DNA from 3 places in the Rhizobium sp. BK312 genome. Region 1 is predicted to be linked to each of the others. Evidence: predicted binding sites of a transcription regulator. Region 1 holds the regulator's gene; each other region holds the start of a gene.
The links. Region 1 encodes LexA, which represses DNA repair genes until DNA is damaged. Its sites were predicted from a motif close to TGTTCNNNNTGTGTTCNG; they were not measured.
Positions count from the first base shown of each region.

Region 1 (3,305 bases):
GATGTGCGGTTCGCCTTGTCGAAGGAGGACTTGTAGACGAGGCCGATGCCCAGCTTGCCGCAAAGTTCCTTCAAAACGCCGGCAACCATGAAAGCATGGTCGCGGCTTTCCATCTGGCAGGGACCGGCGATCAGCGACAGCTTTGCAGTATTGGAAAAAAGGACCTTGGAGGCACCCTCGCCGACGGTGACTTCGGAATTTGTGCTCATTTTATCTCCTCAAAGGCGAACAATGCGCCCTGACCGGGCGCCAACCTCGCCAATAGACGATTGTTCTTACGCGTATAGGTGACGCCGTTAGCAGTGAAATGCGACGATGTCACGGAAAGATCGCGCGTTTTGAAAAGGATTGCCCGCGCCCTGAGCCCCGGATCATTCGTGCGAACAGGCAGATCATAGAATGCCTCCATTCCTTCCGGCGTCAAAATCTCCAGATCGGCATTGGCAGTCCTGATTGTCAGGCCAAAGGAATGCTCCATAATGCGTGGGGCGCCGACAACCTCTTCGAAGAAACCGCGATAGACCGCCGGCTTCGGCGCGCAAAGCGCTACCCGCGCGATACCAGTCACGCCGTTCTCGTGACGCTCGAGCGCGCTGCGATCAGCCGGCAGCGGATTGATGCGCTGACAGCAGAAAGCGAGAAAATCCGGCGCGCGCAGATCGGCGGCAAAGGCAAGACGAAAGCCTGCCGTGGTTTCGGTTCCATCCGGCATCTTCATCGGACGGGAGAAATCCAGCATTCGCCCCGCCGAAATCGCCGCCGCGTTGAAACGCTTGTCATCCGCCACCGCATCATCCGTACCGAATACCACGGCCGAGAAGCCATCATCCCCCACCCGGAAACGATAAGCCTGATCGCGCGCGACGAAAACATTGCCATCCACGATGCTCTTCTCGCATTGCTCCGGAGATGCGACGCCCAGAGGTTCGAGATAGGTTTTATCGGCAAGGAAGACGCAGGCATTCTGAGTGCCAAAGGGATGGCGCGCATCTGGAGCCACCGTGAAACCGAGCTTGCCGAGGCGTTCGCGCGCCAGAGCGATATTGACGGTCGGCAGCACGAGATGATCCAGCGGATGCGGAGACGAAATCATGGCTTCTCCTGTTTGCTTGCGGAAGCAGATTTGCGCCCATCCCCCAAGCAATTCAAGATGGAAGGACGGAACATCCCGAAGCACACGACATGGATTGAAGGCGATCTCGCAAACGTGATTGCTGATTCTCTCCCATAGCCGGCTTATGCAGTAGTGTGGCACTTTGATCCAAATGCTGGGCGCACGGACTGAACGACAAGGCCCTGGAAGCGAACAGAGCGGCATTTCTCATATTTTTCCATGGGTTAACGCAGATATGGCGCCTCGATGTTCCGATCCGATCTATTCGCAAATGGTAATTATTTAACTGACCCCACAAGGCTTTACCGAAATTTAAGCACTTGCGGAACACATATGGAACATATAGTGTCCGTTCTGGATTTGTTTCACGGCTTTTCTTGATTCTGGGGTTCCAAGACGATGTTGACGCGCAAGCAGCAGGAACTGCTTCTCTTCATTCACGAACGCATGAAGGAATCCGGTGTTCCGCCATCCTTCGACGAGATGAAGGATGCACTGGATCTGGCATCCAAATCCGGCATTCACCGCCTGATCACGGCGCTAGAGGAGCGAGGTTTCATCCGCCGACTGCCGAACCGGGCCAGAGCGCTCGAAGTCATCAAGCTTCCCGACGCCTATAATCCGAGCCTGCAACAGCGCCGCGGTTTTTCGCCCAGCGTCATCGAGGGCAGCCTCGGCAAGCCACAGCCCGTTGCCCCGCCTGCTCCGTCGAAAGTGGCAAATGACGATCACAACGGCTCGGCGTCCGTACCTGTGATGGGCCGCATCGCCGCCGGCGTTCCGATCTCGGCCATCCAGAACAATACGCACGACATTACAGTTCCCGCCGACATGCTCGGCTCCGGCGAACATTATGCGCTTGAAGTTCGAGGAGATTCGATGATCGACGCCGGAATTTTCGACGGCGATACGGTCATTATCCGCAATTCGACCACGGCCAATCCCGGCGATATCGTCGTTGCACTCGTCGACGATGAAGAAGCTACCTTGAAGCGCTTCCGTCGCAAGGGTGCCTCCATCGCGCTGGAGGCCGCGAACCCAGCCTATGAAACCCGCATCTTCGGGCCGGATCGCGTCAAGGTTCAGGGCAAGCTCGTCGGCCTTATTCGTCGCTATCACTGACCGGTGAATTGTCCAGGACTGGTGGTGCCTTCGCAATTGGCGCGTCAAATTTGCCGGTGCGCCAATCATAGGTTCGATGCCTGGTCCATGGGCGCTGCGGGTTGTTGAATGCGGCTGATATAATAGGCTTGTCTGAGGTAAGCACCATTTCGATGGAGCCGGTTTTACGCAATGTCGCACCGGTTATGAGCGTTGCTCCGGAACGGCAATGGTCCAGCCGCAGCCGGATTGGCGTCACGATAATATTCCCGGTGTCGCAAGCCGCGGGCAGATAGGCTGCGTTCTCGATGGTGACCAATATCGCGCCGTTTTCGAGCATGGCGAGGCACCATGCTCCCTTCTGACAGGCAAAGCTGCCTTGCATGGTGCGGTCCAAAGCTTCTTCCATTGCGATGCGGACTGCCTTCTGCTCCTCGTTATTTAGTCGCTTATGCCGATCCGTCTTGCTGATCTGCGGAAGCCGGCTATCGGTCGGAAGCATGGTCGGCGGTTGATGTTCGGCTGCGACCAGTGCTTTTTGCCATTGCTCGAAGATGAAGGCCTGCGGTCTCTCGCGATTGGTGGCGAGGATATCGTCCTGGCGCAAGGCAACGAGAATGCCATCTTCCGAGATCATCAGATCCGGCTTCGGCACACCAGAGCCGAACGCGGCCACACCGACAGATGACAGCAGCAGCAACAGGCCCAGATGGCGAAGCCGGGTCCGCAGCATGCTCATGATCAGGAAGCCAGCGATGAAAGTCGGCATCAGCCAGCCGGGCTGGCGGCCAAAGGTAATGTCACCTCCCCACCCAGCCACCGTTTTTGCAATAGCGATCACAAGCTCCAGTCCCTCACCGGTGACTTTCCAGAACGGTCCATCGATTCCGAAAGGCATCAGCAGCATCGCCATCATACCGAAGGGCATGACGATGAAAGAGACGACGGGCATGGCCGCAAGGTTGGCAGCAAGTCCATATGTCGCCAACCGGTGAAAATGCTCGATCGAGAAAATGGCCGTCGACGCACCACCGATGAACGAGGTCGACATCACGCCCCCAAAGAAGCGCGTGATGAACAGTAGCGGACT
Region 1 covers NZ_JACHZP010000009.1:102,235-105,539, forward strand. The annotation lists gene kdsA (3-deoxy-8-phosphooctulonate synthase) at 1-209, opposite strand, end outside; gene FHT85_RS23615 (VOC family protein) at 206-1,093, opposite strand; gene lexA (transcriptional repressor LexA) at 1,514-2,236, shown strand; gene FHT85_RS23625 (ComEC/Rec2 family competence protein) at 2,217-3,305, opposite strand, start outside.

Region 2 (3,305 bases), on a different contig from region 1:
TTCGATGCACTGGAGGCGCTGGTGCGCCAATCCGGTCTTGCGGCCCTGATCGCCACGCACAATCACGAACTCGCTGCCCGCATGGATCGCCGTGTTACCTTGAGCGAAGGCAAGGTTGTGGAGGTCTGATCCTTTTACGGGATGATCAGGCCGCCGCGATAATCCAGTTCGTAAGCCCTGCGTTCGCTGACGACGATAGCTTCGTAGCCGCTGAAATGGTGGCAGTCGCCGATGTTTTCATCGATGTAAAGCCCATAGGCATGCTCGAACTCGAAGCCGCCGAGAAAGCGCCTTTCGTCAAGATAGAGCCGCAGGAGGGCCGCCTTGATCACCATGCCGGCGCGCGTTCCGTCGATCAGGTCGTGTTCGACGATATGGCCGAAATAGTTCATGGCCCATACCGGCTCGCCGTCATGCCATACGAGCTCTTGTCCGGCGAAGTCCGTGCCGCCGAAGTAGCTGTCGAGATAGCGCCAGCGGCCGCTCGCATAGCCAATGTCATGCGAGCCGCTACGGCAGGATGGCAACCTCTCGCCGTCACCGACATAGGTTTCGGCTTTGGCGACGACAATAAAATCGTTCAGCTCGGCAAGATCCGGCATGACCCTCTCCAATTCTGGTGAGCGGCCAAGATGCCATTCAATGCGAGATTTGTAAAGAACAAAAAGAGAACATTTGCTAGCGATGGCTGCTTTCGCAGGCCTTCTGGCCGATATCATCCTGCCAGTCCTGTATGCTGATGGTCTTGGCATCGGCCTTGAGTATCTTGTCGTCCTTGGTCACCTTGCCGGTCAGGACGTTGTAATCGCAGCTATAGCTGTTACCGGGTTCGAGGTTGTCACGAAAATCGTAGCTATAGCCGGCAACCAAAAATGCGCTGTTGCGATAGGCAAGCGTCAAAGTCTGATGCCATCGGTCGCGCCCGATCGCATCGTTCTGCGAGGTGATCGCGATTGAACCGCTCGGCAGTGCGGCGATCGATGGTTCCTGGCCGTAGATGCCATCAGGCTCAGCGCGGCCCCATATCTTATCAGGGCCGTCGGCGGCCAGCTTGAGTAGTTCGTGCTCCTTGTCGCGGAGATAGATATAGATCCCGATCTCATAATCGGCCTGGTCATGCGGCGGCATCGTCACCAGTAATGCAAGGTCCGGCTTTCCGTCCTTGTTCCAGTCGCCGATCGCCGCGTCGATGATGCGGTCGGAAGCAATGGTGTCTTCGGCGTGAGCCGCGATTGGAGTCAAAAGAAGAATGAGAGCGCAGCCAAGTGACTTCATCGTGATCCCCCTGTTTGCCTCTGCATAGCGCCGGGGCCTGCCGGCGTCCATTGCAGGCTGAGAAGTCGTCCGATGAAATTTACTGATGTATCTATTGACTCTCGAACAAAAATAGAACAAAAAGAAAACATAACGAGTAAGGAGCGCCTAAATGACCGACATTATTCGAGACGTTGCAGCATTCACTTCCATCGTCATGTTCGTCGCCAGCTTTTCCCTCATCATGATGGCGATGTAAGCTTTATCCCCCGTTTGCACATGCTGTTCCCATATTTGATGGGAGCAACTTCTGGACTTTATGGTCCGCAATGCCGAAAATGTCGCTGATTCATTCAGGCGTGCGGAAGGGTATGAAATGGCGGATGCAGGTGGCAGCGGCGTGGCAGCGCCGGTCGGCGAAATGCCGGAATTTGTGCACCTCAGGGTTCATTCCGCCTATTCTCTGCTAGAGGGCGCATTGCCGCTCAAGAAGATATTGGCCAAGGCTGCCGGGGACAGTCAGCCGGCCATTGCGATCACCGATACGAACAATCTGTTCGTCGCCCTGGAATTCTCGCAGAAGGCGATGGATGAGGGGCTGCAGCCGATCATTGGCTGTCAGGTATCGATCGATATGGAGGATGGCGGCGAGAGCGAGAAGCGCGGGCCGCAACAAGCTTTGGCGAAGATGCCATCCATCGTGCTGCTTGCCGCGACCGAGCGGGGATATGAGCGCCTCGTCGATCTCGTCAGCCGCGCCTATCTCGGCGGCGAGGGCAACAGCGCCGTTCACATCACAGCCTCATGGCTGGATGAGATCGGTACGGGAGGGTTGATCGCGCTCACCGGTTCGCTCACCGGCCCGGTCGATATGGCTTTGAAAGAAGGGCATGCCGCACAGGCGCTCTCCCGGTTGTTGAGGCTGAAGCAGCTGTTCGATGACAGGCTCTATGTCGAATTGCAGCGTCACGGCACCTATGATCGTCGTCACGAGCAGAAGATGATCAAGCTGGCTTACGAGCACGAGATCCCGCTTGTCGCCACCAACGAAGCCTTTTTCCCGACGCGGGACGATTACGATGCGCATGACGCCTTGATGGCAGTGGCCCACAATGCCATCGTCTCGGACGATACGCGATTTCGCCTGACGCCGGATCACTATCTGAAGAGCCGCGCAGACATGTCAAAGCTTTTCGCCAACTTGCCGGAAGCGCTTGAGAACACGGTCGAGATCGCTCGCCGCTGCTCCTTCGTGTTGAAGACCCGCGCGCCGATCCTGCCGCGCTTTACCGGGGCGACTGACGACCCTGAAGAGGCCGGGCGCGCCGAGGCGGCCGAGCTGCGCGCTCAGGCGGTCGAGGGCCTCGATCAGCGCATAACCTCGCTTGGCATGGCACCGGGTTACGAGGAGAAGGATTATCGCGACCGGCTGGAATTCGAACTGAGCGTCATCGAGCGCATGAAGTTTCCCGGCTACTTTCTGATCGTTGCCGACTTCATCAAATGGGCCAAGCGCCACGATATCCCTGTCGGCCCCGGTCGCGGTTCCGGTGCAGGCTCGCTCGTCGCCTATGCGCTGACGATCACCGACGTCGATCCGCTGCGCTTCTCGCTGCTGTTCGAGCGCTTCCTCAATCCGGAACGCGTCTCCATGCCGGACTTCGATATCGACTTCTGCCAGGACCGGCGTGAAGAGGTGATTCGCTACGTGCAGGCCAAATACGGCCGCGAGCAGGTGGCGCAGATCATCACCTTCGGTTCGCTGCAGGCACGCGCCGCCTTGCGCGATGTTGGCCGCGTGCTGGAAATGCCCTATGGCCAGGTCGATAAGATATGCAAGCTGGTGCCGAACAATCCTGCCAATCCGACCCCGCTGAGCAAAGCGATCGAGGAGGAGCCGCGCCTGCAGGAGGAGGCGGACAAGGAGCCGGTTGTCGCCCGTCTTCTCGATATCGCCCAGAAGATCGAAGGCCTCTATCGCCACGCATCGACCCATGCCGCCGGTATCGTCATCGGCGACCGCCCACTGTCGAAGCTCGTGCCGATGTATC
Region 2 covers NZ_JACHZP010000003.1:707,511-710,815, forward strand. The annotation lists gene FHT85_RS12050 (ABC transporter ATP-binding protein) at 1-129, shown strand, start outside; gene FHT85_RS12055 (DUF5680 domain-containing protein) at 135-602, opposite strand; gene FHT85_RS12060 (hypothetical protein) at 679-1,275, opposite strand; gene dnaE (DNA polymerase III subunit alpha) at 1,631-3,305, shown strand, end outside.
Region 2: a site for LexA is predicted at 1,377-1,394, ahead of dnaE (DNA polymerase III subunit alpha). Genes of this name have one in related genera too.

Region 3 (3,305 bases), on a different contig from region 1:
GCGGCATCCAGATGTCGGTCAAGACCAAGGACGCAGCCGATCTGTCTACGTTCCGCGAGGGCTTGAACACGCTCGGCCTCGGCGAAATCGCACTGCAGTCCTTCGGCGACAACAATAGCCTCCTTGTCCGCGCTCAGCGCCAGGACGGCGGCGAAGAGGCGCAGACGGCAGCTGTGACCAAGCTCAAGGCCGAAATCGTCAAGATCGACCCGAGCGCGACCATCGAAGGCACCGATGTCATCGGTCCGAAGGTCTCGGGCGAGCTTGCCTGGGCCGGCATCCTGTCAGTCGTAATCGCCAGCCTGGCGATGCTCGTCTATATCTGGGTGCGGTTCGAATGGCCGTTCGCTGTCGGCGCCATCGTCACGCTGGTGCTCGATGTGACCAAGGCGATCGGCTTCTTCGCGATCACCGGCCTCGATTTCAACCTGACGGCCATCGCCGCGATCCTGACGCTTGTGGGATATTCGGTGAACGACAAGGTCGTGGTCTATGACCGCATGCGTGAAAACATGCGGCTCTACAAGTCGATGCCGCTGCGCGACATCATCGACAAGTCGATCAACGAGACCCTGGCGCGAAGCCTTTATACCAACGCCACCGCCTTCCTGGCGCTGGTGCCGATGGCGATCTGGGGCGGCAGCGCCGTCTCCAGCTTCGCGATCCCCATGGTGTTCGGCATCCTCGTCGCCGGCGCCTCATCGGTCTTCATCGCCGCGCCGATCCTGCTGTTCCTCGGCGACTGGCGTCGCCGTCATGCCAAGCCGGTCGCCAATGACACGGCGTCGGCAGACGGCAAGTCCGGTAAGGACAACAAGCAGATTCCTGCTGCGTAACACATGAAAAGAGGACATGCCCGGCTTCCGGGCATGTCCATCGCCCCGTTACGAAATCGGCGGCATATGCAAGGGCAGGCCCGGACGCGGCGCCGTAATCTTTTCCACAACTCCGTTTTCCTGCTCGCTGACGAGCAGATGCTTGCCGTCCACGGTGAAGGCGATATTGGCCGGCCTTGTGCCGTCGGTGCGGATATGGCCGGCCATTTTTCCCTCGGTGTCCACCATGGAAATTTCACCCAGGCCGTACATGGCGCAATACAGCATGCCGCTGCGATCAAAAGCGAGGCCCGCCGGTCCGCGCAGCGCATTGACGGCAGGGGATGTCATCGACTGGACAAACATTTCCTGCCTGCCGCCCACGACCTGCCGATAGATTTTTCCGGTCAGCGTTTCGCTATAGTAGAGCAATCCGTCGGCATCGAAGGCAATACCGCTAGCAAAGAGCAAGCCGACCGCCAGGACCCGGATGACCCGGCCCTCCGCCGGATCGATCTGATAGACGCAGCCATTATAAGCCGCCTTGAAGAAATCGGGATGGATGTGGCCACCTTCGAGAAGATTGGCAAGGCGGATACCGGAATCGATCATATAAAGCAGGCCGTCAGGTCCGAAAGCGAGTGCATTCGGATGCAGAAACGGACCATCGGCGCTGCCTTCAATGACCTGCAGGACGCGGCCTTGCGCCGACAATCTGACAAGGGAATTCTCCGGGCCATTAGCTACCCAGAAACATCCGTCACCATCCGCCGCAACTCCCATCGGCCAGCCGCCGACGCGGCAAAGTCCCTGCGGTACGCCGCTTGCGTCGAAAAGTTTGAGACAGCGGCGACTGGCATCCATTTCTACGACCGCGAGGCGGCCGTCCGGCAAGGCCACGAGGCCGCTAGGCAGACGCAGCCCGGTGGCAATCGTTTCGTTCATGTTTCGAAACCTTCATTCTACGCACTACGAAGCCCCAAAAACTCAAAATGCTGCGCCGAAATGATACATAAGCACGAAGAAGATCCTTTTCGAGCCAGACGAATGCAAATCCCGATAAGATTCTTGCGCCAGAGGTCACATCCGCGTGCAGGCCCTGTTAATCTTGACAGGCTTTAGCGATTCGGAACATCCATAGAACGTTCCTATATCTTTCGCGTTTGCGATTCGCCGCATATCGCGCTCCGCGCCGGCCGCCGGAGGTAGTCAGGAGAGTTGATGACCGCCGCCTATCTGGAAAAGCTGAACCCGGAGCAACGGCTGGCGGTGGAACATGGCACGACTGCAGGTGACGGTCATATTGCCGGGCCTCTACTCGTCATCGCCGGAGCCGGCTCCGGCAAGACGAATACGCTTGCGCATCGTGTGGCGCATCTGATTGTTAGGGGTGCCGATCCGCGCCGCATCCTCCTGATGACCTTTTCGCGCCGCGCCGCCGCCGAAATGGGCCGCCGTGTCGAGCGCATCTGCCGCGAGGTACTGGGAGCGAATGCCGGCATCACCGCCGATGCACTTGCCTGGACAGGTACGTTCCATGGTATCGGCGCGCGCCTGCTACGGGATTATGCAGAACAGATCGGCATCGACCCGGCCTTCACGATCCACGACCGCGAAGACAGTGCCGACCTGATGAATCTTGCGCGTCATGACCTCGGTTTTTCCAAGACAGAAAACCGCTTCCCGACCAAGGCGACGTGTCTTGCCATCTATTCGCGCTCCGTCAATGCGGAAGCGCCGCTCGACGGCGTGCTGCGCGACTTCTTCCCATGGTGCGCCATGTGGGAACAGCAGCTACGCGATCTTTTCGCCTGTTATGTCGAGGCAAAGCAGGTGCAGAACGTGCTCGATTACGACGACCTGCTGCTCTATTGGGCGCATATGCTGCAGGAGCCTCTGATCGCCGAGGATATCGGCAGCCGCTTCGACCATGTGCTCGTCGACGAATATCAGGACACCAACCGGCTGCAATCCTCCATTCTACTTGCGCTCAAGCCCGATGGCCGGGGATTGACCGTCGTCGGCGACGATGCGCAATCGATCTATTCTTTCCGTGCCGCAACCGTGCGCAACATTCTCGATTTCCCCAAGGCTTTCACGCCATCGGCCGACATCGTGACGCTCGACCGAAATTACCGCTCGACCCAGCCGATCCTGGCCGCCGCCAACGCCGTGATCGATCTCGCCTCGGAGCGCTTCACCAAGAACCTGCGCACCGAGCGGCAGAGCATGGAGCGGCCGCGGCTGGTGACCGTGCGTGATGAGGCCGATCAGGCGCGCTACATCGCCGACCAGGTGCTGGAAAATCGCGAGGGCGGTGCAAGGCTGAAGCAGCAGGCAGTGCTCTTCCGCACCTCGAGCCATAGCGGCCCGCTGGAAGTGGAGCTCACCCGCCGCAACATCCCTTTCGTCAAATTCGGCGGGCTGAAATTCCTCGACAGCGCCCATGTCAAGGATATGCTGGCGGCGCTGCGTTTCGCCCAGAACCCG
Region 3 covers NZ_JACHZP010000005.1:490,239-493,543, reverse strand. The annotation lists gene secD (protein translocase subunit SecD) at 1-836, shown strand, start outside; gene FHT85_RS17290 (SMP-30/gluconolactonase/LRE family protein) at 885-1,760, opposite strand; gene FHT85_RS17285 (ATP-dependent helicase) at 2,037-3,305, shown strand, end outside.
Region 3: a site for LexA is predicted at 1,943-1,960, ahead of FHT85_RS17285 (ATP-dependent helicase). Genes of this name have one in related genera too.